4 regions of the Streptomyces sp. NPDC003247 genome follow, and region 2 is predicted to be linked to each of the others. Evidence: riboswitches for the same ligand, from Rfam matches in the RefSeq annotation. Region 2 holds a riboswitch; each other region holds the start of a gene.
The links. Region 2 has a riboswitch for cobalamin ahead of ACFYWQ_RS40085 (cobalamin biosynthesis protein). Riboswitches for the same ligand answer to the same signal wherever they lie in the genome.

Region 1 (6,988 bases), on a different contig from region 2:
GTCGTCGGCCGCTCGGGCAGCGGCAAGACCACCCTGGCCCGCTGCCTGGCCGGGCTCCACCGCGACCACGACGGCGAGATCCTCCTCGACGGCACCCCGCTGCCGCGCAGCCTGCGCCACCGCACCCGCGCCCAGCTCGCCGCCGTGCAGTACGTGTTCCAGGACGTGCGCGCCGCCTTCGACGAACACCGGCCCGTCCTGGACCAGGTCGCCCGCACCGCGGTACGCCTGCGCGGCACGGACCCGGCGGCCGCCCGGGAGGAGGCCCTGACCACCCTGACCCGTCTCGGCCTTCCGCCCGACCTGCCCCACCGCTGGCCGGCCCGGCTCTCCGGCGGCGAACTCCAGCGCGCGGCCCTCGCCCGGGCCCTGCTCGCCCGGCCCCGCGTCCTGATCTGCGACGAGATCACCTCCGGGCTCGACACCGTCACCCGGCGCGGCATCCTCGACGTCCTCGCCGGTCTGCTGCGCGAGCGCGAGGACCTGTCCCTCGTCCTCGTCACCCACGACCTGGACACCGCCCGCCTGGCCGACCACGTCGCCGTCCTGGACGCGGGCGAGCTGGTCGAACAGGGCCCCGCCCACCGCGTCCTGACCCACCCGCGCCACCCGTTCACCGTCTCCCTGACCCGCACGACGGCCCACCAGGAGACGGGCACACGGCCCTGACCAGCGGGACGTTCCCCGGGAGGGCCGGCGTACCGGGGGAGGGGCGGCGGACCGCGGGCGGGTGTGCGGGCGATCGCGGGCTTCTGACCTCCGGCCCGGGTCCCCGGCCTCCGGTCCCCCGGCTTCTGGTCCCCCGTTTCCCGCCCCGAGCCCTGGCCCTCCGGTTTCCGGCCCTGGCCCTCCGGTTTCCGGCCCTGGCCCTCCGGTTTCCGGCCCTGGCCCTCCGGTTTCCGGCCCTGGCCCTCCGGTTTCCGGCCCCGGCCCTCCGGCTTCCGGCCCCGGCCCCCCGGTTTCCGGCCCCGGCCCACCGGCTTCCGGCCCCGGACCACGGGCCCCGGACCACGGGCCCCGGACCCCCGACCCGGCGCCCCAGTGCCCAGAGGTCCGGGGCCGGGGTCCAGGGCCGGCCCGGGTCCCTGCACGGCGCGCCGCCCGGCGCCCGGCCGCACGAGCCGGTGTCGGGCGGTGCCCGCTCAGTGCTGGGCGGTGCCGGTGGTGGTCCCGTGGTCGTGCCCGCGCCACGCCTCGGCCCGTAGGTCCGCGTCGCACAGGACGTCCACCGCCGTGCAGGCCAGGGCCTCCGTGGCGGCCAGGAGGACGTGCCGGGCCCGGTCGGAGGCCGCGGCGGCGGCGAACTCGGGGGTGTGGTCGGAGCCGTCCTCGCCCATGATCGCGACGAAGGGGTGGATGGCCGGCACCCGCCCGCTGACGTTCCCGATGTCCGACGAGCCGAGGTACACCCCCGGCACGGGCGGCGTCACGGTGATGCCGGCCCGGCGCAGGTGCGCGGCGAACCGCCCCGACAGCGCCCCGCTGTCGCGGAAGTGCTCGTAGCGCACGGTGGCACGCTCGACGGCGCACGTGGTGCCGGTGGCGAGCGCCACGCCCTCGGCGGCGGACCGCACCCGCCCGGCGAGGTCGTCCAGGGCCTCCGTCGTGGCGGCGCGCAGCCCGAACAGCCCCTCGGCGTACTCGGGCACGATGTTGGTGGCCGTACCGCCGTGCGTGACGATGCCCTGGACGTGCGAGGCCTCGGGCAGCCGCCGGCCGAGCGCGGCCAGCACGTTGAACAGCTCGACCAGGGCCGCGAGCGCGTCGACGCCCTCCGTGGGGTTGCCCGTCGGGTGGGCGGCGCGGCCGTGGAAGCCGACCCGGTACTGCTCCTGGGCGGTCAGCGGCGCCCGGACCCAGTCGTACACCCCGGGGTGGAACATGAGCGCGGCGTCGACGTCGTCGAAGACGCCCGCCTCCACCTCCACCACCTTGCCCCCGCCGCCCTCCTCGGCCGGGCTGCCCACCGCCAGCACCGACCCGGCGTCCGGCCCCAGCACGGCGCGGGCGGCGATCGCCGCGCCCAGGCCGGCGGCGGCGATCAGGTTGTGCCCGCACGCGTGCCCGAGGCCGGGCAGGGCGTCGTACTCCAGCAGCAGTGCCACCGCGGGCCGCCCCCGGCCGTGGCGCGCGGTGAACGCGGTCGGCAGCCCCGCCACGTCCTGCCGCACCTCGAACCCGGCCCGGCGCAGCTCACCCGTCAGCAGCGCGCAGGCCCGCCGCTCGGCGAAGGCGTACTCCGGGTCGGCGTGCAGTGCCGACGCGACGCCCCAGAGGGCGTCCGCCCGCTCCGTCACCTCCTGGTGGACGCGGCGGTGGAGGGCGTCGGGATCGCGGTGCACACGGCCTCCCGGGCGTCGGCGGGGTGTCCTTCCGACCCACCGGGTTCCACCGGGCGGCGTGTCGACACCCCGGCGGACGGGCCCGCCTCAGCCGTCGGCCGGCAGGGGGGACGCGACGGCCGCCGCCAGGGCGGCCAGCTCCTCCGGGCTGCGCGGGCCGGCCTCGCCCTCGGCCAACGCGCCCTGCGCCCGCAGCAGTCGGGCCGCGGCGACGCCCCAGGGCAGCCGCAGCCCCGCCGCGCCGAGCAGGTCGGCGCGGGCCAGGGTCGGGGCGGCGGGTCCGGTGTGGACGCCGGAGGGGGTGAGGAGGGCCGCGTCGTCGGCCCAGCGCAGGGCCAGGTCGACGTCGTGGGTGGCCATCACGACCGTGGTGCCGGCGGCGCGCAGGGCGTCGAGCGTGGCCAGGAGGCGCTCCTGGCCGTCCGGGTCGAGTCCGGCGGTCGGCTCGTCGAGGACGAGCACACGCGGCCGCATCGCGACGGCGCCCGCGATCGCGGTCCGCTTGCGCTGCCCGTAGGAGAGCAGATGGGTGGGCCGGTCGGCGAGGGCGGTGATGTCCAGGGCGGCGAGCGCCTCCGCCACCCGGGCCCGTACCTCGGCGTCGGGCAGACCGAGGTTCAGCGGCCCGAACGACACGTCCTGCGCGACGGACGCGGCGAACAGCTGGTCGTCCGGGTCCTGCACCACCAGTTGGACGGTCGTCCGCAGCCCGGTCAGCCCCTTGCGGTCGTACACCACCGGCCGCCCGTCGACCGTCACCGTCCCGGCGCGCGGCCGCAGTCCGCCGCTGAGCAGCCGCATCAGGGTCGTCTTGCCGCTGCCGTTGCGGCCGAGCAGGGCGAGCGCGCGGCCCTCGCGGACCGCGAAGTCGAGGCCGTCGAGCACGGCCGGGCCGTCCTCGTACGCAAAGGAGACGCCCCGCAGGGCCACCGGCTCGCTCATGACAGGGGCCCTTCCAGGACGAGGGTGAGGGCGGCCACCGCTGCGAGGAGCGCGCAGCTCGCGGCCGTGAAGCGGACGGAGACGCGGGCCTCGGGCACCAGGACGCGCAGGGTGCCGTCGTAGCCGCGTCCGGCGAGCCCGGTCTGGAGCCGCGCCGCCCGGTCGAAGGCCCGCACGAAGGCGGTGGCGCCGAGCCCCGCCAGGGAGCGCCACTCGGCGGCCCGCGAGGTGTGCCCGAGCCGGGCCGCCTGGGCCTCCCGGATCCGCCGCACGGAGTCCAGCAGCAGGAAACTCATGCGGTACGTGACCAGGGCGACGTCCACGACCGGCGCGGGCACGCCGGCCCGCACCAGCCGCGGCAGCAGGTCGGACACCGGGGTGGTGAACGCGAACAGCAGCACGCCGAGGGAGGCTGCCGAGGTGCGCAGCATCAGCTCCCCGGCCCGCGCGGGCCCGCCGTCGGCCAGGCCCACGAAGGCGCCGGGCCCGCCCACCCGCACCAGCAGGGGCAGGGCACCGGTGACGCAGAAGCCCAGCGGCACCCGGTAGGCGCGCCACAGCCGGCGGGCCGGCACCCCCGCCGGGCCCAGCAGCAGGGCGAGCGCCGTCACCAGCACCAGGGCCGCGCCCGGCCAGGGCGGCAGGGAGATCGCGAGCAGGGTCAGCCCGAGTCCGAGTACGGCCTTGTCCACGGGGTGGCGGCGGCGCCAGCGGCTGCTGTGCGCCGCCGCGTCGATCGGCAGCACGAGGGTCAGGCCCGTCCGCGCGCGGACTCTCCGGCGCCACCGGGGGCGCCGTCCGCGGGCGCGGTCGCCTCCGCACGCCCCGAGCCGTCCGCGCCGTCGTCCGGGACCGTCCGGTGCGCGGCCCCCGGGGCGTCCGCCAGGGCCCTCGCCCGCTGTTCGCCCTGCCGCCGGCCCCGGCGCAGGCCGAAGTAGTAGGCGAGGACGCCCGCGCCCAGGGCGGCCTGGACGGCGAACAGCGCCGACTCGATCTCACCGGACGGCGGCTCGTACAGCGGGGAGAACCACGGTTCGTAGTCCGGTTCGATCTCGGTGATCGCCGTCTCCGCCTCGGCGTCGGAGCCCGCGAACGGCTCCTTCTTGCCGTCGCCCAGGCCCAGGGCCAGCGGCAGCACCGCGAGGGCGACCACCACGAGCAGCAGCAGGGCGTTGATCCTCGTGTTGCGGCTCACCGGGCCACCGCCTCCGTCCCGGTCGGCTGCGCCGTCCGCCGCCCGGTGACGAGCACGCCGAGCCGGGTCAGTTCGCCCTTGCTGGACTGCACCAGAAGGCGCATCACGAGGACGGTGAGCAGGCCCTCGCTCACCGCGAGCGGGATCTGCGTGACGGCGAAGACGGAGCCGAACGTGCCGAGCGCGCCCAGGAACCCGCTGCCCGGGTCGGGGAACGCCAGCGCCAGCTGCACGCTGGTGACGCAGTACGTCGACAGGTCGGCGACGAACGCGCCGGAGAACACCGTGACCATCAGCGGCACGCCGAACCGCCGCAGCAGCCGGTACGTGCCGTAACCGGCCCAGGGCCCGGCGATCGCCATCGAGAAGGCGTTGGCGCCGAGCGTGGTCAGCCCGCCGTGCGCGAGCAGCAGCGCCTGGAAGAGCAGGGTGATGGTGCCCAGCACCGTCATGACCGGCGGCCGGAAGAGGATCGCGCCCAGGCCGGTCCCGGTGGGATGCGAGCAACTGCCGGTCACCGAGGGCAGCTTGAGAGCGGACAGGACGAACGTGAAGGCGCCGGAGGCGCCGAGGAGGAGCGTGCTCTCCGGGTGCTCGCGCACCTCACGGCTCAGGGCGCGGACTCCGTGGACGACGAACGGCGCCGACGCGACGCCCCAGGCGACCGCGTGCGCCGGAGGAAGGAAACCCTCGGCTATGTGCATGGCTCAGCAGACCCTCTCCAGCACCTCGTGGATGGTTGACGCGCCTTGGCCGGTCTCCTGGCTGACGGGTACCACCGCCCGTGCTCCGCCTTCCCGGGTCCGAGGACCCAGTGGCTGCCCGCGAGGGCCGGAGCCGGACTTCCCGATCACAGTGGCGAGGGCCGCACCGGCATCACACCGGATTTCCCGTTCACCAAGGCGTGGTGACAGTAGTGCGCGGAACGGGGCGGTGACAAGCGGCAACGGGGGCGCGCGAACGGCGGGCGGCGGCTCACGCCCCGGCGCACAGCCGCCCAGGACACGCCGCCCGAACAGCCGCGCGCCTCCCGGCCCGAGTCCGCCGCGCACGGCGTCCGCCGCCAGCCGACGCGCCCCACGGGCCCACCGCCCCCCGCCGCTCCCCCGGATCAGCGCCCCCGCCAGTCCAGGCAGACCACCAGGGCGTCGTCCTCCGGGGTGCGTTCGCCGCGGTGGCGGGTCAGTTCGCGCAGGACGGCGTGCGGTACCTCGGCCGCGGGCAGCAGGCGGGTGGCCTGGATCGCCCGGGCGAGGGGGGCGTCGCCGTACGTCTCTCCGCCGGGGGAGGCGACCGCGTGCACGCCGTCGCTGACGAAGACGAGGCGGTCACCGGGCTCGGCGTGCACCTCCTGCTCCACGTAGTCGGTCTCCTCGAACATGCCGAGCGGCAACTGGGCGTCGAGGGGGATCCGTTCCACCCGGCCGTCGCGCAGCCTCAGCATCCGCGGGGAGCCGGCGTCCACCACCCGGGCGCGTCCCGTCGTGAGGTCGAGGTCGAGCATGAGGACGGACAGGTAGCTGCGGCCCCGGTAGTGGGCGTGCACGGCCTGGTCGGCGAGCGCCGCCTGGTCGGCCAGGGACAGCCCGGCCCGCCGGGCGTTGCGCAGCGCGGTGATGGCCAGGCCGGTCAGCAGGGACGCCTCCGTGCCCTCGCCCATGCCGTTGGTGACGTACAGCATCAGGCGGTCGGCCGTCACCGACCAGTCGTAGTTGTCGCCGAAGACCGCGTAGGCGGGCTCCAGTTGCGCGCCCAGATCGAACTCGGGGCGGCTGCACGACCGGCCCGGGAGCAGGTGCCACTGCATCTCGGCCGCCAGGGTGAGCCGGTCCTTGCGTCTCGCCTGGACATAGAGGTCGGTGTCCCGGTCGGCCACGACCAGCTCGTGCCCGAGCGCCCGGGCGATCTCCGCGAGTTCGGCCGGCACGTCGCCGGCCGGCTCCGGCAGGGTCACGGTCAGCACGCCGAGCCGGTCGCCGCGCACGGAGACCGGCAGGTGCACCCGCACCCGCCCGTCCCCGACGGATTCCACGAACGGCTCCTGCGCGCCGAACGCCCGGCCGGCCGGGCCGTCGTGCACCGACACCGGCTCCGCCGTGTGCGGCAGCTCGGACACCGGTTGCAGCACGGTCAGGCCGTAGTCGGCGAGGTACAGCTCGACGGAGTCCGCCGCGTACTGGCGGAGCAGTACGCCGCGGACCGCGTCGAGCACCTCGTGGGGTGCGGCCGCCCGCAGCGCGCGCTCGGCGGTCACCAGTGCGTTCACGGTGGTCACTACATCAACCTTTCGTCGAATCCTCTGCGGCCCCGTGCGCGCACGGGGCCCTCGGTGCGGCCGTCGCGCCCGCCGTGCCCTCGTACCCCCTCCGGGCGTACGGCGGGATTCGTCGACGGGGTCCGCCGACGCGGTCCCTAGTACGCTGGCGGTCGACCCAGTGCCTGCGAGAGTGTGGACCGTGACTGCCTTCCGCCATCGCCCGGAGCCCGAAGAGGTCGCACGGGTCACCGC
Region 2 (6,988 bases):
CCGGCCGAGGATCTCGTACAGCCCGGGGTCCGCGCCCCGCAGCGAACCGCAGTACACGGGCAGCGCGTTGGCGCCCCGCGCCTCGATCGCCTCGCACAGCGTGTCCACGAAGGCGGTGTTGCCGCTCAGCTCGTGGGCCCGGTAGAAGAGCACACCGACGGTCGGCCGGCCCGCGACGAGGTCCCGCTCCCCGCGCACCCCGAACTCGGGCATCTTCCGCGGCTCGTCGAACCCCTCGCCGGTCAGCAGCACGGTGTCCGACAGGAACCGCGCCAGTTCGGTCAGGTTGTCCGGCCCGCCCTCGACGAGGTACCTCAGGGCCTCCGCGACGACCCCGGTGGGCACCGACGACTCGGCCATCAGCTCGGCGTCGGGCACGCCCTCCCCGCCGAGCAGCACGGTCGGGATCCCGGACGCCCGCAGCGCGGCCAGCCCGTCCTCCCAGGCCCGCTTGCCGCCCAGCAGCCGTACGACGGCGATGTCGGCGCCCTCGACCAGCGCGGGCAGGTCCCGCTCGACGTCCACCCGGGTCGGGTTGCCGATCCGGTAGGAGGCGCCGGAGGCGGACCGGGCCGCCAGCAGATCGGTGTCGGCGGTCGACAACAACAACACTGTGCTCATGCGGGCGCTCCCGGTGGAATGAAAGGCAGTCCTTGCGGCGCGCCCGACTCGATGAGCCGCCGGAGCGCGTCGGTGTCCGCGTGCTGTTCGATCAGGTCGCCGAGCCGGTCGAGCTGCTCCTCGCGCAGCGCGGCGAACGAGGTGCCGGCGGCGGGCACGAAACGACGGCCCGCGGCGGCCGCCACCTCGCGCAGGAAGGCCCGCCGGAATCCGTCCGACTCCAGCGAACCGTGCCAGTGCGTGCCCCAGGTCTGCCCGACCCGGCAGCCGTCGAGGAAGGGCTCCCCGCCCAGGACCTCGGCGACCCCGTGGTGGATCTCGTAGCCCTCGACCGGCTCCCCGAGGGCTTCCCCGACGGGCCGGGTGAGGGTCTTCTCCCGGGCGAAGCGCACGCGCACGGGGAGGACGCCGAGCCCGTCCACCCGCCCCCTGCGGCTCTCGACCTCGTCGTCGATGCGCTCGCCGAGGAGCTGGAAGCCGCCGCAGATGCCGAGGACGGGCCGCTGTTCGGCCGCACGGCGGACCAGGGCGTCGGCCAGCCCCCGCTCCCGCAGCCACTCCAGCGCCCGCACGGTCCCCCGGGTGCCGGGGACGACCACGAGATCGGCGTCCGCCAGCTCCTCCGGCCGGTCCACGAACCGCACCACGACGCCCGGCTCGGCGGCCAGCGCGTCGACGTCGGTGAAGTTGGACATCAGCGGGACCGCGCAGACGGCGACCCGCAGCACGTCCTCCCCCACGGGAGGGGCGACGGCCGACTCCCGGACCGTGCCGCGCAGCGACACCCGCAGCCCGTCCTCCTCGTCGATGCCGAGCCCGTGGCGGAACGGCAGCACCCCGTACGTCCGCCGCCCGGTCAGCCCGTGCAGCATGTCCAGGCCCGGCTCCAGCAGCGAGACGTCGCCGCGGAACTTGTTGACGAGGAACCCGGCGACGAGCGCCTGGTCCTCGGGGGAGAGCAGGGCGACGGTCCCGAAGAACGAGGCGAAGACGCCGCCCCGGTCGATGTCGCCGACGACGAGCACGGGCAGCCCGGCGCCCCGCGCGATCCCCATGTTCACGATGTCCGTCCGCCGCAGGTTGATCTCGGCGGGAGAACCGGCCCCCTCACAGATCACCGCGTCATACGTGCCCCGCAACGTGTCGAGGCACTCCAGCACGGTGCCCAGCAGCTGCTGCTGCCGCCCCCCGTGGTACCCGCGGGCGCTCATCTCGCCGACCGGCTTCCCGAGCAGCACGACCTGGCTGCTCTGCTCGCCACCGGGCTTGAGCAGCACGGGGTTCATCAGCGCGGTCGGCTCCACCCGGCACGCCTGGGCCTGCATGGCCTGCGCGCGCCCGATCTCGGCGCCCTCCCGCGTCACGAACGAGTTCAGCGACATGTTCTGCGCCTTGAAGGGCGCGACCTTCACTCCCTGCCGCACCAGCCACCGGCAGATCCCGGCGGTGACGACGCTCTTGCCGGCGTCGGAGGTGGTGCCGGCGACGAGGAGACCCCCGCTCATGACGTACGCCCCTTCGCGACGAGGCGCGCGGCGACGGTGACGCCGAGCGCGAGGAGGCCGACACGGCGGGAGAGCCGCGCGGCACGTTCGATGTCCCGCGCGGCCACGGGCCGCCCGGCCGCCCCGTTGAGCACGGGCCGGTGCTCGACCCGGCCGCCGTAGGACAGGGTCCCGCCCAGCCGCACCCCGAGGGCGCCGGCGAAGGAGGCCTCCACCGGACCGGCGTTCGGGCTGGGGTGCTTGCGCGCGTCGGCCCGCCAGGCCCGTACGGCCCCGCGGGGGTCGTCCCCGGCGACGGCGGCGAGGACGGCCGTCAGCCGTGCCCCCGGCCAGCCGGCCAGGTCGTCCAGGCGCGCCGAGGCCCAGCCGTAGCGGCGGTGACGGGGCGACCGGTGGCCGACCATGGCGTCGAGGGTGTTGACGGCCCGGAAGCCGAGCAGCCCCGGCACACCGCCCACGGCGCCCCACAGCAGTGCCCCGACCACCGCGTCGGAGGTGTTCTCGGCGACGGACTCGACGACGGCGCGGGCGATCCCGTCCGCGTCCAGGGCCTGTGGATCCCGCCCGCACAGATGCGGCAGCCGGGCCCGCGCGCCCTCGACGTCCCCCGCCTCCAGGCACCGCCCGATGGTCCGGGCCTCGCGCACGAGGGAGGTCCCGCCGACGACGGCCCAGGTGGCGGTGGCGGTCAGGGCGGCGGAGGCGGCGGCCGACGACCGGACGGCGCGTGCGGCGCCGGCGCCCAGGGCCACGGCCCCGCCGACGCACACGGCGGTGTGCAGCGCGCCCCACCCGCGGTGGTCGTGCCACAGCACCCGCTCCACGCCGGCCGCGGCCCGCCCGAACACGGCGACCGGATGTCCCCGGCGCGGATCGCCGAGGAGCAGGTCCCCCAGGAGGCCGGCGGCGGCGCCGTACGCGTGAAAGCGATCGGCACCCATCGGCTCAGCCGGCCGCGGGGTCGGGCAACGACCGGGTGGATGACCTCGAACGGCAGCCGAGCATGGCGATATGTCCTCACTCAGGGTGTCCACGCCCTGGTTCGACGAGACCGGCGACGAGAGTTCCTGGCTCCCGGGGGTGTCTACCCCGGTGACAGTGGCGGGACCGCGCCGGACTCACACCGGCTTCCTCTTCCTGTCGCCGTACATGGCTCCGGCAGTCCACCACGGGCCCGGAACGGCCGTCAACTTGGTGTTGACCTGCACGGGGAGAGTGTGCAGAACCCCACACCGGCCGTCCGGGACGGCCGGTCGCGGACGTGCGTCCGCCCCGCCGGGACCGCCGGTGGGACGGCCGCCGACAGGGCGGAGGGAGGAGGGACGACAGAGGGAGGGGAGGGGGGCGGAGGAGGGGCGGGGACCCGTGGTGCGTGAAGGGCCGGAGACCCTCGGTGCGCGGCTCAGGCCACGATCAGCGAGATGCCGTACGCCACCGCGGCCGCGCACGCCGCGAAGCAGGCGTACGCCCCGGTGACCGCGAGCGCGGCCGTCCCGCCCTGCGCCGCGGCCCGCTCGCGCCGCGACAGGCCCATGATGCCGAGGGTGAACAGCGCCACCAGGGCCACCGTGACCACGAGGCTGACGCCGAAGACGGAGCCCAGAGCCGCCCAGTCGATCTTCATGATGCTTCTCTTCTCTGTGTGCCGGGTGGGCGGGCTCAGGCGGCGGGAGCCGTCGGCTCGGTGGCGATGGCCGGTGCGGCCGGCGACGGGACGGCGGCGACCGGCCCGTCCGGGACCGTGCCCGCCGGGGGCGGGGTGACGGCCGCGATCGCCGTGGTGACCACGCCGGCCGGCTCGTCGGTCCCGTTGACGTTCGACGCGTCCACGACCTCGCTGCGGGACCGCTTCCAGATCGCGGCGCTGGAGGCGACGAGGAAGACCGCGACGAGGCCCGTGCCCCAGGCGCCGAGGCCGGTGACGTACTCGGCGAGCGCGCCGACGACAGCCGCGGCCGGCAGGGTCAGGCCCCAGGCGATGAACATCCGGGTGGCCGTCGACCAGCGGACGACGCCGCCCTTGCGGCCCAGCCCCGCGCCCATCACCGCGCCGGAGACCGAGTGCGTGGTGGAGAGGGAGAAGCCGAGGTGGGAGGAGGCGAGGATGACGGTGGCCGCGCTGGTCTGGGCGGCGAAGCCCTGCTGCGGCTGGAGGTCGGTCAGGCCCTTGCCCATGGTGCGGATGATGCGCCAGCCACCCAGGTAGGTGCCGAGCGCGATGGCGAGGCCCGCGGAGAGGATGACCCACAGCGGCGGGTCGGAGTCGGGGGCGACGGCGCCGCCGGCGACCAGGGCGAGGGTGATGATGCCCATCGTCTTCTGCGCGTCGTTGGTGCCGTGGGCGAGGGAGACCAGGCCCGCCGAGGCGATCTGGCCGGCCCGGTAGCCCTTCTCGGCCGCCTTGCCGTCGGCCTTCCGGCCGAGCGTGTACGACAGGCGGGTGGCGAACATCGCGGCGACGCCCGCCACGATCGGGGCGGCGACCGCCGGGAGCAGCACCTTGGTGACGAGCACGTCGCCGTGGACCGCGCCGACGCCCGCCGAGGCGATGGTGGCGCCGATCAGACCGCCCATGAGGGCGTGCGAGGAACTGGAGGGGAGTCCGACCAGCCAGGTCAGGAGGTTCCAGAGGATCGCGCCGACCAGGGCGGCGAAGATGACCTCGGGACGGATGCCGGTCTCGTCGACGAGACCCTTGGAGATCGTGTTGGCGACCTCCACCGAGAGGAATGCGCCTACAAGGTTGAGCACGGCGGACATGGCCACCGCGACCTTGGGCTTGAGCGCGCCGGTCGAGATGGTCGTGGCCATCGCGTTGGCGGTGTCGTGGAAACCGTTCGTGAAATCGAACGCGAGTGCGGTTACCACCACAATCGCGAGGATCAGCGAGAAGTTTTCCATTTACCCAGGCAATCGTTCGAGGTCATTGGCTGGATGAAGGTAGGTAACCTGGGTGAACGGAAGGTGAACTGAGTCGGGCTTCGCGATGACTGTCTGCGGAGTCCCGGATTCCAGCCGCCCGGGCGCCGCCCCTGGCAGGATCATGGGCATGGCTGAACTGCGACGTGACCCCCGCCACGACACCGCCGGCACAGCGGGGACGGAGGAGACCCGGGCCTGGGCCGACCTGCTGGCGACGGCCCGCCGCACCGCCGCCGACGGGCTCGTCGTCGGCACCTCCGGCAACGTCTCGGTCCGCGTCGGCGACACCGTGCTCGTCACCCCCTCCGGCGTGCCCTACGACCGCCTCACCCCCGACGACATCACCGGCGTCCGCCTCGACGGCCGGCAGGTCCTCGGCACCCTGGTCCCCACCAGCGAACTGCCGATGCACCTCGCCGTCTACCGCACCACCGACGCCCGCGCCGTCGTCCACACCCACGCCGTGCACGCCACGGCCGTCTCCACCCTCGTGACCGAACTCCCGCCCGTCCACTACATGGTCTGCGCCCTCGGCGGCTCCGTCCGGGTCGCCCCCTACGCGACCTACGGCACCCAGGAACTGGCGGACAACATGCTCCGGGCCCTCGACGGCCGCACCGGCTGCCTCCTCCAGAACCACGGCACCCTCACCTACGGCGCCACCCTCGACCAGGCCTACGACCGCACCGCCCAGCTGGAGTGGATGTGCCGGCTGTGGCTCACCGCGTCGTCGGTGCCCGGCCTCACCCCGACCCTCCTGACACCGGACCAGCTGACGGCGGTGGCGGAGCGGCTGGGGGGCTACGGGCAGCGGGCCTGACGGGGCGGCCCGCGGCACGCCGTGCTCCTCCGCTCCGGCCCGTGGCGTGCCGCGCTTCGGCCCGTGGCGTGCAGTGCTCCGGCCCTTGGTACGCCCTGCTCCGGTCTTTGGTGCGCCGTGCTCCGGTCTTTGGTGCGCCGTGCTTCGTTCCGTCCCGCACCACCACTGGCCGGTCGGACGATCGGCCGGGACACTGGACGGGTGCGCACTGTCACCGCGACGGCCGCCGCCGTCACCGCAGCCCTGGCCGCCGGCGCCGCCAGTGTCGCCGCCGGCCGGTTCGCCAGCGACGCCGCGCTCAAGGCGCCGCCCGGCCGCCCCCTGCCCACCGAACCCCGGCTCACCGTGCACGGCACCGCCGCCGGCCAGATCGTGCTCACCCGCGACCTGGCCGCCCTGCGGCCCGGCACCTACGGCCTCGGCGGAAACGGCTCCCACGCCGTCGTCGGCCCGGTCCTGCCCACCGCGTCCCCCTCCGCCGACACCGTCGTCCGCCGCCTCGAACGCGTCACCCACGGCACACTGAGCCCCGGCGACGCGGTGTGGCTCACCCCCAACCTGCACGTCGGCACCCCGAGCGGCGCGCTCGGCCTCGACCACGCCGACGTCGACGTCCCCGGCGAGCTCGGACCGCTGCCCGCCTGGTTCGTCCCCGGCGCCCGCCGCACCTGGGTGATCGCCGTGCACGGCCTGGGCACCACCCGGGAGCACGTGCTCAACCTCGCCGGCTTCCTGCACCGCCGGCGCTTCCCGGTGCTCGCCCTCGCCTACCGCGGCGACCTCGGCGCGCCCCGCCCCCCGGACGGCCTCAACCACCTCGGCGCCACCGAGTGGCGGGACGTCGACGCGGCCCTGCGGTACGCCGTGCGGTACGGCGCCGAACGCGTCGTCCTGCTCGGCTGGTCCACCGGCGCCACCATGGCCCTGCGGGCCGCCGCCCACTCCGGCCTGCGCGACCTCGTCTCGGGGCTGGTGCTGGACTCCCCGGTGCTCGACTGGCAGGCCACCCTGCGCGCCCTCGCCGCCGCCCGCCACACCCCCGGCGCGCTGCTGCCCCTCGCCGTCCGCGCCGCGCAGGGCCGCACCGGCCTGGACGCCCACCACCCCGACGAGGCGGCGG
Region 3 (6,988 bases), on a different contig from region 2:
CGCCCTTGACCATGTAGCCGAGCATCTCGGTGTTGCCCATCTCGACGACGTCGGGGGCCTTGTCGGTGGCGAGGACCGCGTCGAGCTTGGCGTTCTTGTCCGGCCAGCCGTAGTACTCGTGGTCGATCTTGAGGCCGGGGTGCTTCTTCTGCACCGCCGCGTCGGCGGCCTTCACCAGCTCGGGCCAGTTGTTCTGGGCGTCGACGGTGAGCCAGACCGTCAGCTCCTTAGCCTCGGCACCCTTGTCCGAGCCCCCCTTGTCGCTGTCCCCGCACGCCGCGATGGAGACCATCATGCCCGCGATACCGATCGCGGCTATCAGCTTGCGCTTCACGCCATCCTCCTCAGGGATGCCACAAACCCCCCTGCCTCCCCGCCGCGGTCGAGCGTCAACGCGTACCGTCCGTGGGGCCAGGACCTGGACCAATGGTGTAGACCAGTACGGGGAGCTTGGCTCAGACCAATAGGGCTGTCAAGGGTGCTTCACAGGCGCCGAGTCGTCCGTTACGCGACCGCGATATGCAGGGACTTTTCAATTTCCGGGGCGCCCGCCGAAGGCCCTCGCGCGGAACGGACCACCGCCCTACGACGGCGTGCTGGACTAGACCAAGACGGGTCCCGCGGGTATACAGAGGGGATCACGGAGCGTGCGAGGTCACCCGCACCGGTCACCCCGCCCACGAACCCGTGCCACGATGTGAGCCGCGGCCGATGGGATGTCGGCCGTTCGGCATCCGGAGCCGGGAAGGCAGGCCATGAGCACCGACGTCAGCAGTGCGGAGAACGAGGGTGGGGCTACCGTCCGTACCGCGCGCGTGCCCAAGTACTACCGCCTGAAGAAGCACCTGCTCGACATGACGGAGACCCAGTCGCCCGGCACCCCCGTGCCGCCCGAGCGGACCCTCGCGGCCGAGTTCGACACCTCGCGCACGACCGTGCGCCAGGCCCTCCAGGAACTGGTGGTCGAAGGCCGGCTGGAGCGCATCCAGGGCAAGGGCACGTTCGTCGCCAAGCCCAAGGTCTCCCAGGCGCTGCAACTGACCTCGTACACCGAGGACATGCGCGCCCAGGGCCTCGAACCCACCTCCCAGCTCCTGGACATCGGCTACATCACGGCCGACGACCGGCTGGCCGGGCTCCTCGACATCACCGCCGGCGGACGCGTGCTGCGCATCGAACGGCTGCGCATGGCCAACGGCGAGCCCATGGCGATCGAGACGACGCACCTGTCGGCCAAGCGCTTCCCCGCCCTGCGCAGGTCGCTGGTCAAGTACACGTCCCTCTACACCGCCCTCGCCGAGGTCTACGACGTCCACCTCGCGGAGGCCGAGGAGACCATCGAGACCTCCCTGGCCACCCCGCGCGAGGCGGGCCTGCTCGGCACCGACGTGGGCCTGCCGATGCTGATGCTGTCCCGGCACTCCCTGGACAAGGCGGGCAAGCCGGTGGAGTGGGTGCGGTCCGTCTACCGGGGGGACCGCTACAAGTTCGTGGCCCGGCTGAAGCGCCCGCAGGAGTAGGCGGCCACCGCGGCCGAGCTCCCACCGAGCTCCCGCCCCCCCGGTTCGGGTGGAGCGGGCAGGAGCGGAGGTCCCGATATCCGGACGAGGTCTTCCGCTGACCTTTATCCGTCCCCTACATTTCGCGTGCGTTGCACGCGCGATCAACGAGGGGATGGAGTCGCCCGATGCCGGAAGCACCACACGTCTCAAGAGGTCCGGTGGTGACGCCCGTACGCGTCGTCATCGCCCTCTGCCTGTTCGCGCCTTTCGTGGCGATGCTCTGGGTCGGCTCGTACGCGAAGGTGGAGCCGACGCTGATCGGCATCCCCTTCTTCTACTGGTACCAGATGGCCTGGGTGCTGATCTCCACCGTGCTCACGATGATCGCGTACCGGCTGTGGCAGCGTGACCAGCGCGCCCGCAAGGCCTCGGACGGGGGTGCGTCCCGATGAACAACGAGGTCAACGGCGTCGCACTCACCGTCTTCGTCCTCTTCTTCCTGGCCGTGACCGTCATGGGCTTCCTCGCGGCCCGCTGGCGCAGGGCCGAGAACGAGCACAGCCTCGACGAATGGGGCCTGGGCGGCCGGTCGTTCGGCACCTGGATCACCTGGTTCCTGCTCGGTGGCGACCTGTACACGGCCTACACGTTCGTGGCGGTCCCGGCGGCGATCTACGCGGCCGGCGCGTCCGGCTTCTTCGCGGTCCCGTACACGATCCTCGTCTACCCGCTGATCTTCACCTTCCTGCCCCGCCTCTGGTCGGTCTCGCACAAGCACGGGTACGTCACCACCTCGGACTTCGTGCGCGGCCGGTTCGGGTCCAAGGGCCTGTCGCTGGCCGTGGCCGTCACCGGCATCCTCGCGACCATGCCGTACATCGCGCTCCAGCTCGTCGGCATCCAGGCCGTGCTGGACGTGATGGGGGTCGGCGGCGGCGAGAACACCAACTGGTTCGTCAAGGACCTGCCGCTGCTGCTCGCCTTCGGCGTGCTGGCCGCGTACACCTACTCGTCGGGGCTGCGCGCGCCCGCCCTGATCGCGTTCGTGAAGGACACGCTGATCTACATCGTGATCGCGGTGGCGATCATCTACATCCCGATCAAGCTGGGCGGGTTCGACGACGTCTTCGCCAAGGCGGGTGACGCGTTCGCGCAGACCAACCCGGCGACGGGCAAGCCGCGGGGCGCGCTGGCGCCGGCCGAGGCGGGTCAGTGGACGTACGCCACGCTGGCCCTGGGCTCCGCGCTGGCGCTCTTCATGTACCCGCACTCGATCACCGCGACGCTGTCCTCCAAGAGCCGTGACGTGATCCGCCGCAACACCACGATCCTGCCGCTGTACTCCCTCATGCTCGGCCTGCTGGCCCTGCTGGGCTTCATGGCGATCGCGGCCGGCGTCAAGGTCACCAACGGGCAGCTGGCCATCCCGCAGCTGTTCGAGGACATGTTCCCGGACTGGTTCGCGGGCGTGGCCTTCGCCGCGATCGGCATCGGCGCGCTGGTCCCGGCGGCGATCATGTCCATCGCGGCCGCGAACCTGTTCACCCGCAACATCTACAAGGACTTCATCAAGCCGGACGCGACGCCCAAGGAGGAGACCCGCGTCTCCAAGCTGGTCTCGCTGCTGGTGAAGGTGGGCGCCCTGGCGTTCGTCCTGACGATGGACAAGACGGTCGCCATCAACTTCCAGCTCCTCGGCGGCATCTGGATCCTCCAGACCTTCCCGGCCCTGGTCGGCGGCCTGTTCACCCGCTGGTTCCACCGCTGGGCGCTGCTCGCGGGCTGGGCCGTCGGCATGCTCTACGGCACGCTCGCCGCCTACGGCGTGGCCTCCCCCACCCAGAAGCACTTCGGCGGGTCGGCGAAGGAGATCCCCGGCATCGGCGAGATCGGGTATATCGGTCTGACGGCGTTCGTGCTGAACGTGGTGGTGACGGTGGTCCTCACCTTCGTGCTGAAGGCGCTGAAGGCCCCGGAGGGCGTCGACGAGACGAGCCCGGAGGACTACACGGCGGACGCCGGCGACCCGGGCGTCCAGGTGGAGCTGCCGCCGGCGACCGCCGGAACGTCCCACTAGCCGGAACGTCGCACGCGGCAAGGCTCTCGGTGGGCCGGCGGAGAAATCCGGCGGCCCACCGTCGTGTGCGTGGGGCACACTGCGCGCCATGGACATAAGGATCCGGGAAGCGGAACCCTCCGAACACGCCGGCCTCGGCGACCTGACCGCCCGCGCCTATCTCGACGACGGCCTCCTCGACTACGGCGAGGGCGACGCGTACCTGCCCGTGCTGAAGGACGTGGCCGCGCGGGCGGCCGCCGCCACCGTCCTCGTGGCCGTGGCGGGCGACCTGCTCCTGGGCGGGGTCACCTTCGTACCGGGCCCCGGGCCCGTCGCCGACATCGCCCGGCCCGGCGAGGCCGAGATCCGCGCGCTGGCGGTCGCGCGCGAGCAGCGCGGCCGGGGCGCCGGCGAGGCCCTCGTGCGGGCCTGTGTGGAGCGTGCGCGGACCACGCGGGGCTGCACGGCCGTCGTGCTGTCGAGCCAGCGGGCCATGCACACCGCCCACCGGCTCTACGAGCGGCTGGGCTTCGTCCGCACACCCGAGCGGGACTGGAATCCCGTGCCGCACCTGGACGACATCACTCTCCTGACCTACCGGTTGACGCTCTGAGATCACCGGCAACACAACATCTGGGGGTGGCGTGACGGGCGAGCACAAGATGTATGCTCGTGCTCGCTGTCGCCGCAGGGGAATCCGGTGTGAATCCGGAACTGTCCCGCAACGGTGTACTCGTGTGCGCGCCTACCCATGTGCGCACACCCGTCCAGTCCGAGGACCTGCCGACAGTGCGCCCGGCCGTCCGGCTCGGGTGCCTTGACGTCCGGGCCTCGTGGAGTGGGCCGGTGGACGCGACGCCGTGCGCGCTCGTGTGCTGCCCCCTGCCCTCCGCCAGGCCCCTTGCCGAGCGAGGGAGAGCCCCCACGTGACCATCGCGCCAGCCGATCCGGCTTCAGCCACCCCGCAGGACACCGACGGCCCCGGTACCGCCCTGCTGCGGACCCTGACCGAGCTGACCGCCGACCTGCCCGACGGCGACCCGGGCCGGGTCGCCGCCGCCGCCCTGCGGGGCCGCTCCGCGCGGGCGGACGAGACGGAACTGCGCGAGCTGGCCACGGAGGCGGCCGCCGGCCTCATCTCCGAGGACCCCGCCTACTCCCGGCTGGCCGCCCGTCTGCTCACCCTCGGCATCCGCGCCGAGGCCGCCTCCCAGGGCGTGACCTCCTTCACCGGGTCCGTCGCCGTGGGACACCGGGAGGGGCTGATCGCCGACCGGACGGCCGCGTTCGTCACGCTGCACGGCGCGCGGCTCGACGCGCTGGTCGACCCGCACGCCGACGACCGCTTCGGGTACTTCGGCCTGCGCACCCTGCACAGCCGCTACCTCCTGCGCCACCCGATCACCCGCAAGGTCGTCGAGACGCCCCAGCACTTCCTGCTGCGCGTCGCCGCCGGACTCGCCGAGGACGACACCGCGCGGGCCGTGGACGAAGTCGCCGCGCTCTACGGGCTCATGAGCCGCCTCGACTACCTCCCCTCCTCCCCGACGCTCTTCAACTCCGGCACCCGGCACCCCCAGATGTCGTCGTGCTACCTCCTCGACTCCCCCAAGGACGAGCTGGACTCGATCTACGACCGCTACCACCAGGTCGCCCGCCTCTCCAAGCACGCCGGCGGCATCGGGCTGTCGTACTCCCGGATCCGCTCCCGCGGCTCCCTCATCCGCGGCACCAACGGGCACTCCAACGGCATCGTCCCGTTCCTGAAGACCCTCGACGCCTCCGTCGCCGCCGTGAACCAGGGCGGCCGGCGCAAGGGCGCGGCCGCGGTCTACCTGGAGACCTGGCACGCGGACATCGAGGAGTTCCTGGAGCTGCGCGACAACACCGGTGAGGACGCCCGCCGTACGCACAACCTGAACCTCGCGCACTGGATCCCCGACGAGTTCATGCGCCGGGTGAACGCCGACGCGCAGTGGTCCCTCTTCTCCCCCTCCGACGTGCCCGAGCTGGTCGACCTGTGGGGCGAGGAGTTCGACGCGGCCTACCGCGGGGCCGAGGCGGCGGGCCTGGCGCGGAGGACGATCCCGGCGCGCGAGCTGTACGGCCGGATGATGCGCACCCTCGCGCAGACCGGCAACGGCTGGATGACCTTCAAGGACGCCGCCAACCGCACCGCCAACCAGACCGCGACGCCGGGCCACGTCGTGCACTCCTCCAACCTCTGCACGGAGATCCTGGAGGTCACCGACGACGGGGAGACGGCGGTCTGCAACCTGGGATCGGTGAACCTCGGCGCCTTCGTCGACGGCGACGGCATCGACTGGCAGCGGCTGGACGACACCGTCCGCACCGCCGTCACCTTCCTCGACCGCGTCGTCGACATCAACTTCTACCCGACCGAGCAGGCGGGCCGCTCCAACGCCCGGTGGCGCCCGGTCGGCCTCGGCGCGATGGGCCTCCAGGACGTCTTCTTCAAGCTGCGCCTGCCCTTCGACTCCCCCGAGGCCAAGGCCCTCTCCACCCGGATCGCCGAGCGCGTCATGCTCGCCGCGTACGAGGCCTCCGCCGACCTCGCCGAGCGCAACGGCCCGCTGCCGGCCTGGGAGAAGACCCGCACCGCCCGGGGCGTCCTGCACCCGGACCACTACGGCGTCGAGTTCACCTGGCCGGACCGCTGGGCGGCCCTGCGCGAGCGCATCGCCGGCACCGGTCTGCGCAACTCCCTGCTCCTCGCCATCGCGCCGACCGCCACCATCGCGTCCATCGCGGGCGTCTACGAGTGCATCGAGCCGCAGGTGTCCAACCTGTTCAAGCGCGAGACGCTGTCCGGCGAGTTCCTCCAGGTCAACTCCTACCTGGTGCGGGAGCTCAAGGAGCTCGGCGTCTGGGACGCGCGCACCCGCGAGGCGCTGCGCGACTCGGGCGGCTCGGTGCAGGACTTCACCTGGATCCCGGCCGACGTCCGCGCCCTCTACCGCACCGCCTGGGAGATCCCGCAGCGCGGCCTGATCGACATGGCCGCCGCCCGCACCCCGTACCTGGACCAGGCGCAGTCCCTGAACCTGTTCCTGGAGACGCCGACCATCGGCAAGCTCTCCTCGATGTACGCGTACGCCTGGAAATCGGGCCTGAAGACGACGTACTACCTGCGCTCGCGCCCGGCGACCCGCATCGCCCGCGCCGCGCAGGCCACCGTTCCCGTCCAGCAGCCGGCGCCCGAGGACGCCGTCGCCTGTTCCCTGGAAAACCCCGAGTCCTGCGAGGCCTGCCAGTAATGAGCTCCACCACGAAGAACCTTCTCGACCCCGGCTTCGAGCTGACTCTGCGCCCCATGCGCTACCCGGACTTCTACGAGCGCTACCGGGACGCCATCAAGAACACCTGGACCGTGGAGGAGGTCGACCTCCACTCGGACGTGGCCGAC
Region 4 (6,988 bases), on a different contig from region 2:
CAGCCGGAGCTGGTAGTCGTAGTGGCGCAGGTAGCGGGTGGGGTAGTTGACCGACTGGAAGGAGATGCCCGAGGTGTCGGCCAGGCCGGGGACGAGGCGCCACTGGGAGTCGGTGTACGGGTCGAACGGGTAGGTGTCGATCCGTGCGGTGAAGTCGGCGTGGCGTACGTAGCGGTCGGGGTAGTTGTACGACTTGAGCCGGTTCCAGGTGGGTGCGCCCCAGCGGGTGACGAGGTCGGCGTACTGGGTGCTGGTGATGGTGGCGATGGTGCAGTGCTTGGCGTTGACCGGGTGGGTGTAGAGCTTCTGGTCGACCGGGGTCCAGGTGCCGGCGGCGAGGTCGGTGCTCTGCCAGGCGTAGAAGACGCCGTTGGGGGTGTAGGTGTCTCCCCAGAGGTACCAGGTGCCGGTGGTCAGGGACTTCACGAGGGTGGGTGCCTCGGTGCCGCCGTGGGCGACCGAGGTGCTGAAGGGCGTGAAGCTGCCGGGGTTCAGCGAGGTGGACCGGGCGCCGACCAGGCCGCCGGTGCTGCTGCTCTTGAAGTAGAGGTAGTTGACGCCGTTCACGCCGACGGCCATGTCGCCGTCGATGACGTCGTAGCCCGGGTCGAAGAACACCTGGGGGGCGGAGACGGTCGTGAAGTCGGTGGTGTGGTTGACCATGAGGACGTTGTGGCCGGAGGAGTTCACGGACGAGTAGATGATGGCGTACTGGCCGCGGGAGGCGTCCCAGAAGGCTTCCGGGGCCCAGCTGTGGGTGACCAGGTCGTGCAGGTGGGGGCGGCGGTAGTTGGTGAAGGTGCGCAGGTCGGTGGAGTCCCAGACGTGGATGGTCTGGCTGTTGTAGGTCCAGTCGGTGCCCTTGAGGTCGGTGGCGAGCACGACGAAGGTGCCGTCCTGCTTGCGCAGGATGAACGGGTCGCGCAGGCCGCCGGCTCCGGCGGTGGGGGTGACCACGGGGTTGTTCTGGTTCAGCGGCATCCAGTTCAGGGAGTCCGTGCTGACGGCGAGGTGCAGGCCGTAGTCGGTGCCGACGCCCTGGGGCGATTCGGTGAAGTAGCCCATGACGTAGGCGGAGTCGGCGGCGTGGGCGGGTCCGGTCCCCAGCGTCAGATCGGCGGCCAGGGCCAGGGAACCGGCCGCGGCGGAGCCCAGGAACAGTCTGCGCGACGGCATGGCCTGGGGGCGGGATGGTGCGCTCATCGGCTCTCCGGGTGTGTGCGGGTCGGGTGAGCTCACGGCGGCGGACGGGCGAACGGCGGCAGGACGCGTGGACCGTGGGAAAGGAACGGCGGCTCGGCACCTTCCGCATGGCCGATATCTCGAACGTGGTTCGGTCAGGCGGTCAGAAAGTAGAGCCCTGTCCGGGGCACGTCAATATTTTCGACGCGACTTCTCCTGCGGGAGCGGGTTCTGACGCGTCAGGTCACGCGGTGGACGACGATGGTCACGCGGTCGAGGCCGACCGGGGGACGCAGGTCGCCGATGAAGAGGGTGTGGTTCATCCACGCGTAGGGCCCCTCACCCACCTCGAAGCGAGGGTTGGTGCGGCAGTACCAGCCGTCCGGCTCACCTCCGCCGCCCGCGGAGATCCGTCGCACGGACGCCTCGTCCCGGGTGCCCCAGCCCTCGTTGGTGACCATGAGGTGGTGACCGTCGTCGGTGCGCAGGGTGTAGCGCGCCCACAGGTGGGTGACACCGTCCGGGCGGACGAGGTTCCAGTCGGCGCCGCCCGGCAGGACCTGGCCGCGGGCGTCCGGCCCGCTGAACGTGCCGCCGGTGATGGGGATCACCCGGCGCCGGCCGTGCGGGGTCTCGCCCACGTCGATCGGAGGAGCCAGCTCCACTTCCAGGGTGAAGGCGTGCCGGGTGCTGGGGGCGTGCGCCATGCCGTACTCCCGTCGTCGGGGGACACGCCCCGGCGCGGTCGGGGCGCCGGAGCGGTCCGGGAACGCAGGTCCGCGAAGTCGATGCACGATACCGGGCGCGACGGCACCGGCGACGCCCCGGGGGCACGGAGCCGGCCCTCGACCGACGGAGGGTCAGCTCTTCGATCCGTAGAAGTGCACCGGTGAGTTCGGCTCGAAACCGATGCGGGGGTACACGGGTGCCCCGGCGGCGGTCGCGTGCAGAGTGGCGCGGGTCAGTCCGGTCGCTCGGCCGCCTTCGTGCAGCGCCTTCCGGGTCACCGCCTCGCCGTAGCCCCGGCGTTCCCACGCGGGGTCCGTGGCGACGAGCACGACGAAGAGGCGTCCCTCCGCCTCCAGCGTCGCGGCGCACGTCACCGGGACACCGTCCCGCAGGCCGAGGTAGGCGTGCACGCCGGTCTTCCACAGCGCGGAGCCGAGGAGCCCGTCGCGGCCGTCCTCCAGCGGGAATCCGTAGGCGCGCGCGTTGAGGTCCGCGTACGCCCGCAGCTGTTCGTCGGTGCTCACCCGCGCGAACGTCAGGTCCGGGTGGACCGGGTCGGGCACGGGGAGCAGGTTCCCGGCCATGCCGGTGCCGGCGAAGGCGTGCTGGAGACCGGCCCGTTCGGCCGCCTCCGCCAGGCCCGCGCGCGCCCCGCCGTCGAGGAGGTCCTCGAAGAGCCACAGAAAGCCCGGGTGCTTTTTCGCGCGCATGATGTCCGCCGCCTGCGTCAGACGCCTCTCCAGGAGCACCGCGTCCGCCCCCACGTCGGTCAGCGTGACGCAGTTCCAGAACGCGAACCGGCAGTCGGCCCAGCGCACGGCGACGCCCGGCAGGTCCCGCACGTCCGCGCGCGGTTCCCGGTCGAGGACCAAGGCGCGCCAGACCGTGGCGAGTTGCTCCATCGATTCGATCGATTCCGTGAGACCCGTCATGGACAACCCCTCGTGCCGTGGAGTGCGTGGATGCTTCCGAGGAGTAACGAACGGCACCGGTCCAGGGTTCACGCCTGCCACAGGGCGTTTCTGAGGGACCTCCGCGGCGCCCGTTCCCGGCAGGCGGGCGGCGCCGCCTGCCGGGAACGGCCGCCGGGCGATCACACTGGTCCCGACAAGGAGCCCCGGGACCGGCGTCCTCGCCCGACACCGCCCCCGTCCCGGGGCGCGCCGCCCGCACCACCGACCCGACACCCTGGGAGCGCCCATGCCGATAGATCCCTTCCTCGCCGGGAAGCTGCACCTGCTCGACGGCCTCAGCCGGGAGGGCGCCGCGTCCGACCCGGAGGCGGGCGCCCGGCTCGCGGAGTACTACCGCGATCCCGGCGAGTGGAGCCTGCCGGACGTCTCGGTCGAGGACCTCGTGGTCCCCGGACCGCACGGCGAGGTGCCCGTCCGTGTCTACGCCCCGCGCGACGAGCCCCGCCGCGCGCTGCTGTGGCTGCACGGCGGCGGCTTCGCGGCCGGCGATCTCGACATGCCGGAAGCGCACACGGTCTCCGCCGAGCTGGCCGCCCGCGCCGGGGCCCTGGTGGTCTCCGTCGGGTACCGGCTGGCGGTGGACGGCATCCGCCACCCCGTCCCCGTCGACGACGCGCACGCCGCGTGGCTCTGGCTCCACGGACCCGGCCAGGTGCGCGGCCCCGTCGCCCTGGGCGGCGCGAGCGCGGGCGCCGCCCTCGCCCTGTCCACGGCGATCCGGCTGCGCGACCGGCACGAACCCCGCCCGGACACCCTGCTGCTGGCCTATCCGTTCGCCCACTTCCCGACCCCGGCCCTGGACGACGAGACGGCGGCGGCGATGCGGGAACTGCCGTCGCTCCTGCGGTTCACCACCGAGTCGATCGAGGGCATGGTGCGCAACTACGTCGGCCGCCTGACCGACCTGCCGGCGGACGCGATGCCCGGGGCGGCGAACCTGGACGACCTGCCCCCGACCGGTGTCGTCCTCTCCGAGTTCGACGACCTCCGGCCGTCCGGCGAACTCCTCGCCCGGCAACTGGACGAGCGCGGTGTCCCGGTCCGGACGTACCTCGCGGCGGGCATGACGCACGGCCACCTGAACCGCGGCCCCTCCCTCAAGGAGGTCGACCGGTCGCTCGACTTCTTCGCGAGCTTCCTCTCCGGCTGACGGGCCCGCCGTCGTCCCCGGGGAGTACCGGGTCCTCCTCCTGCGGGAGGACCCGGGCGCGCCGGCTCGTGCCCTGCCACCAGGCCACAGTGCCCGCACCGGCACGATGCCCCGGCGCCCCCCGCCACGCCAGGCTGGTCGTCCACCCGACACCAGATCTGGAGATCCGTTTCCCGTGGCCACCTCGCTCTACCGGTGGGGCCGGACCGCCTTCCGGCGGCGCCGGCTCGTGACGTTGTTGTGGGCGGTGCTGCTCTGCGCCGTCGGGGCGGGCGCCGCCACGGCACCCGCCGCCTCCGACGACGGCACGTCCTTCATGCCCGGCATCGACTCCACGCCCGCGACCGCGCCCAGTTCGTCGTCATCGCCTACCAGAGCGGCCTGGTCACCCCGCACCCGCACATCCGACCCCACGGCGGCCGGTGACACACGTGCGTCCGGCGCGAGCCGCGGCGGCACCGCCCCCGCCGGCTCGCCCGGCCGACGACGGCGGGCCGGCTCACCGCGCCCGTGGCGCGTACATGATTACGGCCATGCCGGCGAGGCAGACCAGGGCGCCGACGACGTCGTAGCGGTCGGGACGGTAGCCGTCGGCGACCATGCCCCAGGCGATCGATCCGGCGACGAAGACACCGCCGTAGGCGGCGAGGATGCGGCCGAAGTTCTCGTCGGTCTGGAAGGTGGCCACGACGCCGTACAGGCCCAGCGCGATCACGCCCGCCCCGGCCCAGACCCAGCCCCGGTGCTCGCGGACGCCCTGCCAGACGAGCCAGGCCCCGCCGATCTCGAACAGGGCGGCGACGACGAACAGGGCGACGGAACGGGCGACAGTCATGGGGCGACCCTATCGACCGGGCCGCTGCCGCGATCTCCGGCCGACCCTGAGGAGCCGTCGGGCCGTACAGGCGGCGGACGCCGGGGCCAGGACCGCCCGCGCGCCGGGTCCCGGACCGCCCGCGCGCGCCGGGTGCCGGGGCCGCGCCCGCAGCGGACGCCGGACTGCCTGTGCACCGGGCGCTTGCTTCCGGACCGTGTCCGCAGCGGACGCCTGCTCCCGGACCGTGCCCGTGCCCGTGGCCGACGCCCGTGATCTGGCCGTGAACCGGGCGCCTGCTTCCGGACCGCCCGCGCACCGGGCGCCTGCTCCCGGACCGTGCCCGCAGAGGACGCCTGCTCCCGGACCCTGCCCGCGGCCGACGCCGTGATCTGGCCGTACCGGTGGCTTGATAGCCTGCCGAGGCCAGTCGAGCCACATCCGAGGCCAGGGAATCCGGTGCGAATCCGGAACTGACGCGCAGCGGTGAGGGGGACGGGCGGGGCACGCGTGCCACTGGGAAGGGGACGGGCCGGCCGGCGGGCCGGTGCGGCACCGCACCGGGAAGGCGCCCCGCGCGGACGAACCCGAGTCCGAAGACCTGCTGGCACCGCCACGCCCCAGGGCGTGGCGGACGTCCGCAGGCCAGGCTCCGCGTACGAGCCCCGACACCCGAGGCATGCCCGTGCTCCGTTCCACACCGCCGCGCGCCCCGCGCACCGTAGCCCTCCTGCTCGCCCCCGCCCTCCTGCTCACCGCCTGCGGAGGCTCCGGCGGATCCGCCGCAGGAGGGGAGAAGGCCACCGCCGGTTACCCGCGCACGATCGTCGACTGCGGGCACCGCGTCACGCTGGAGTCGGCACCCCGGCGGGCCGTCTCCCTCAACCAGGGCACCACCGAGATCCTGCTCTCCCTCGGCCTCCAGGACCGCATGGCCGGCACCGCCACCTGGACCGACCCGGTGATGAAGGGACTGGAGAAGGCCAGCGCGTCCGTGCCGCGGCTGGCCGAGAACAACCCGTCCTTCGAGAAGGTGCTGGACGCCGAACCGGACTTCGTCACCGCCTCGTTCGTCTCCACCCTCGGCAAGGGCGGCGTCGCCACGCGCGAGCAGTTCGAGGAGCTGGGCGTGCCCACCTACGTCTCGCCGTCCGACTGCTCGGAGGGCAAGGACAACGACAGCGGCGGCGACGGCTCCCGCAGCGAGCCGCTCACCCTCGACGCCGTGTACGGCGAGATACGCGACCTGGCCCGCGCCTTCGACGTCGAGGCGCGCGGCGAGAAGCTCGTGGCGAGCCTCCAGGAACGGGTGCGCGAGGCCACCGCCGCACTGGACGCCTCCGGCGTCTCCCTCATGTACTGGTTCGCCAACTCCGAGTCGCCCTACCTCGCCGGCTGCTGCGGCGCCCCCGGCGCCATCACCCGGGCCGTCGGCGCGGAGAACGCCTTCTCCGACACACACGACGAATGGCCGCAGATCAACTGGGAGACGGTCGCCGACCGTGACCCCGACGTCATCGTCCTGGGCGACCTGAGCCGCAGGTCGCAGACGGCGGAGACCGCCGAGGCCAAGATCCGCTTCCTGGAGACCGACGCCGCCACCCGCAACCTCACCGCCGTGAAGAAGAAGCGGTACATCCTGCTCAGCGGCCAGGCCATGAACCCGTCGATCCGCACGGTCGAGGGCATCGAACAGGTCGCCGCCGGACTGCGCTCGTTCGGGCTCGCCGGGTGAGGCTGCGCGACACGCTCGTGACGGCCTGCGGCCTGCTCGTCCTCGCCGCCTCGGTCGCCGTCGCCGTGACGATCGGCCCGGCCGACATCTCCGCCTCGGACGTGTGGGCGTCGGTCGCCGCCCGTCTCGGGGCGGGGGAGAGCCGGCTGGCGCCGCTGCGCGACGGCATCGTCTGGAACCTGCGCATGCCCCGCACGATGCTCGCCGCCGTCTGCGGGGCGGGACTCGCGCTGTGCGGGGCGGTGATGCAGTCGCTGCTGCGCAACCCGCTCGCGGACCCCTTCGTGCTCGGGGTGTCCTCGGGGGCCTCCACCGGCGCGGTCGCCGTGGTCGTGCTCGGCGTGGGCGGCGGCGCGGTGTCCCTGTCGGGGGGCGCGTTCGCCGGGGCGCTGGTGTCCTTCGGG

Region 1: linked by a shared signal. The riboswitch ahead of ACFYWQ_RS16080 (energy-coupling factor ABC transporter permease) and the one ahead of ACFYWQ_RS40085 (cobalamin biosynthesis protein) in region 2 are both predicted to bind cobalamin.
Region 3: linked by a shared signal. The riboswitch ahead of ACFYWQ_RS08755 (ribonucleoside-diphosphate reductase subunit alpha) and the one ahead of ACFYWQ_RS40085 (cobalamin biosynthesis protein) in region 2 are both predicted to bind cobalamin.
Region 4: linked by a shared signal. The riboswitch ahead of ACFYWQ_RS14175 (ABC transporter substrate-binding protein) and the one ahead of ACFYWQ_RS40085 (cobalamin biosynthesis protein) in region 2 are both predicted to bind cobalamin.

What each region holds. Positions count from the first base shown of each region.
Region 1 covers NZ_JBIAPF010000004.1:552,672-559,659, reverse strand. Annotated here, with positions in the region: gene ACFYWQ_RS16105 (ABC transporter ATP-binding protein) at 1-669, shown strand, start outside; gene ACFYWQ_RS16100 (amidohydrolase) at 1,143-2,342, opposite strand; gene ACFYWQ_RS16095 (energy-coupling factor ABC transporter ATP-binding protein) at 2,430-3,284, opposite strand; gene cbiQ (cobalt ECF transporter T component CbiQ) at 3,281-4,030, opposite strand; gene ACFYWQ_RS16085 (energy-coupling factor ABC transporter substrate-binding protein) at 4,036-4,479, opposite strand; gene ACFYWQ_RS16080 (energy-coupling factor ABC transporter permease) at 4,476-5,183, opposite strand; cobalamin riboswitch at 5,213-5,396, opposite strand; gene ACFYWQ_RS16075 (PP2C family protein-serine/threonine phosphatase) at 5,591-6,733, opposite strand; gene ACFYWQ_RS16070 (MarR family transcriptional regulator) at 6,927-6,988, shown strand, end outside.
Region 2 covers NZ_JBIAPF010000019.1:100,804-107,791, forward strand. Annotated here, with positions in the region: gene cobN (cobaltochelatase subunit CobN) at 1-621, opposite strand, end outside; gene ACFYWQ_RS40080 (cobyric acid synthase) at 618-2,126, opposite strand; gene ACFYWQ_RS40085 (cobalamin biosynthesis protein) at 2,123-3,067, opposite strand; cobalamin riboswitch at 3,167-3,287, opposite strand; gene ACFYWQ_RS40090 (hypothetical protein) at 3,529-3,750, opposite strand; gene ACFYWQ_RS40095 (anion permease) at 3,786-5,027, opposite strand; gene ACFYWQ_RS40100 (class II aldolase/adducin family protein) at 5,176-5,868, shown strand; gene ACFYWQ_RS40105 (alpha/beta hydrolase family protein) at 6,070-6,988, shown strand, end outside.
Region 3 covers NZ_JBIAPF010000002.1:849,341-856,328, reverse strand. Annotated here, with positions in the region: gene ACFYWQ_RS08780 (extracellular solute-binding protein) at 1-334, opposite strand, end outside; gene ACFYWQ_RS08775 (GntR family transcriptional regulator) at 756-1,520, shown strand; gene ACFYWQ_RS08770 (DUF3311 domain-containing protein) at 1,688-1,954, shown strand; gene mctP (monocarboxylate uptake permease MctP) at 1,951-3,579, shown strand; gene ACFYWQ_RS08760 (GNAT family N-acetyltransferase) at 3,668-4,174, shown strand; cobalamin riboswitch at 4,215-4,364, shown strand; gene ACFYWQ_RS08755 (ribonucleoside-diphosphate reductase subunit alpha) at 4,488-6,839, shown strand; gene ACFYWQ_RS08750 (ribonucleotide-diphosphate reductase subunit beta) at 6,839-6,988, shown strand, end outside.
Region 4 covers NZ_JBIAPF010000004.1:103,248-110,235, reverse strand. Annotated here, with positions in the region: gene ACFYWQ_RS14205 (glycoside hydrolase family 43 protein) at 1-1,203, opposite strand, end outside; gene ACFYWQ_RS14200 (DUF3237 domain-containing protein) at 1,422-1,889, opposite strand; gene ACFYWQ_RS14195 (GNAT family N-acetyltransferase) at 2,043-2,843, opposite strand; gene ACFYWQ_RS14190 (alpha/beta hydrolase fold domain-containing protein) at 3,112-4,035, shown strand; gene ACFYWQ_RS14185 (hypothetical protein) at 4,225-4,431, opposite strand; gene ACFYWQ_RS14180 (YnfA family protein) at 4,535-4,870, opposite strand; cobalamin riboswitch at 5,260-5,473, shown strand; gene ACFYWQ_RS14175 (ABC transporter substrate-binding protein) at 5,529-6,584, shown strand; gene ACFYWQ_RS14170 (FecCD family ABC transporter permease) at 6,581-6,988, shown strand, end outside.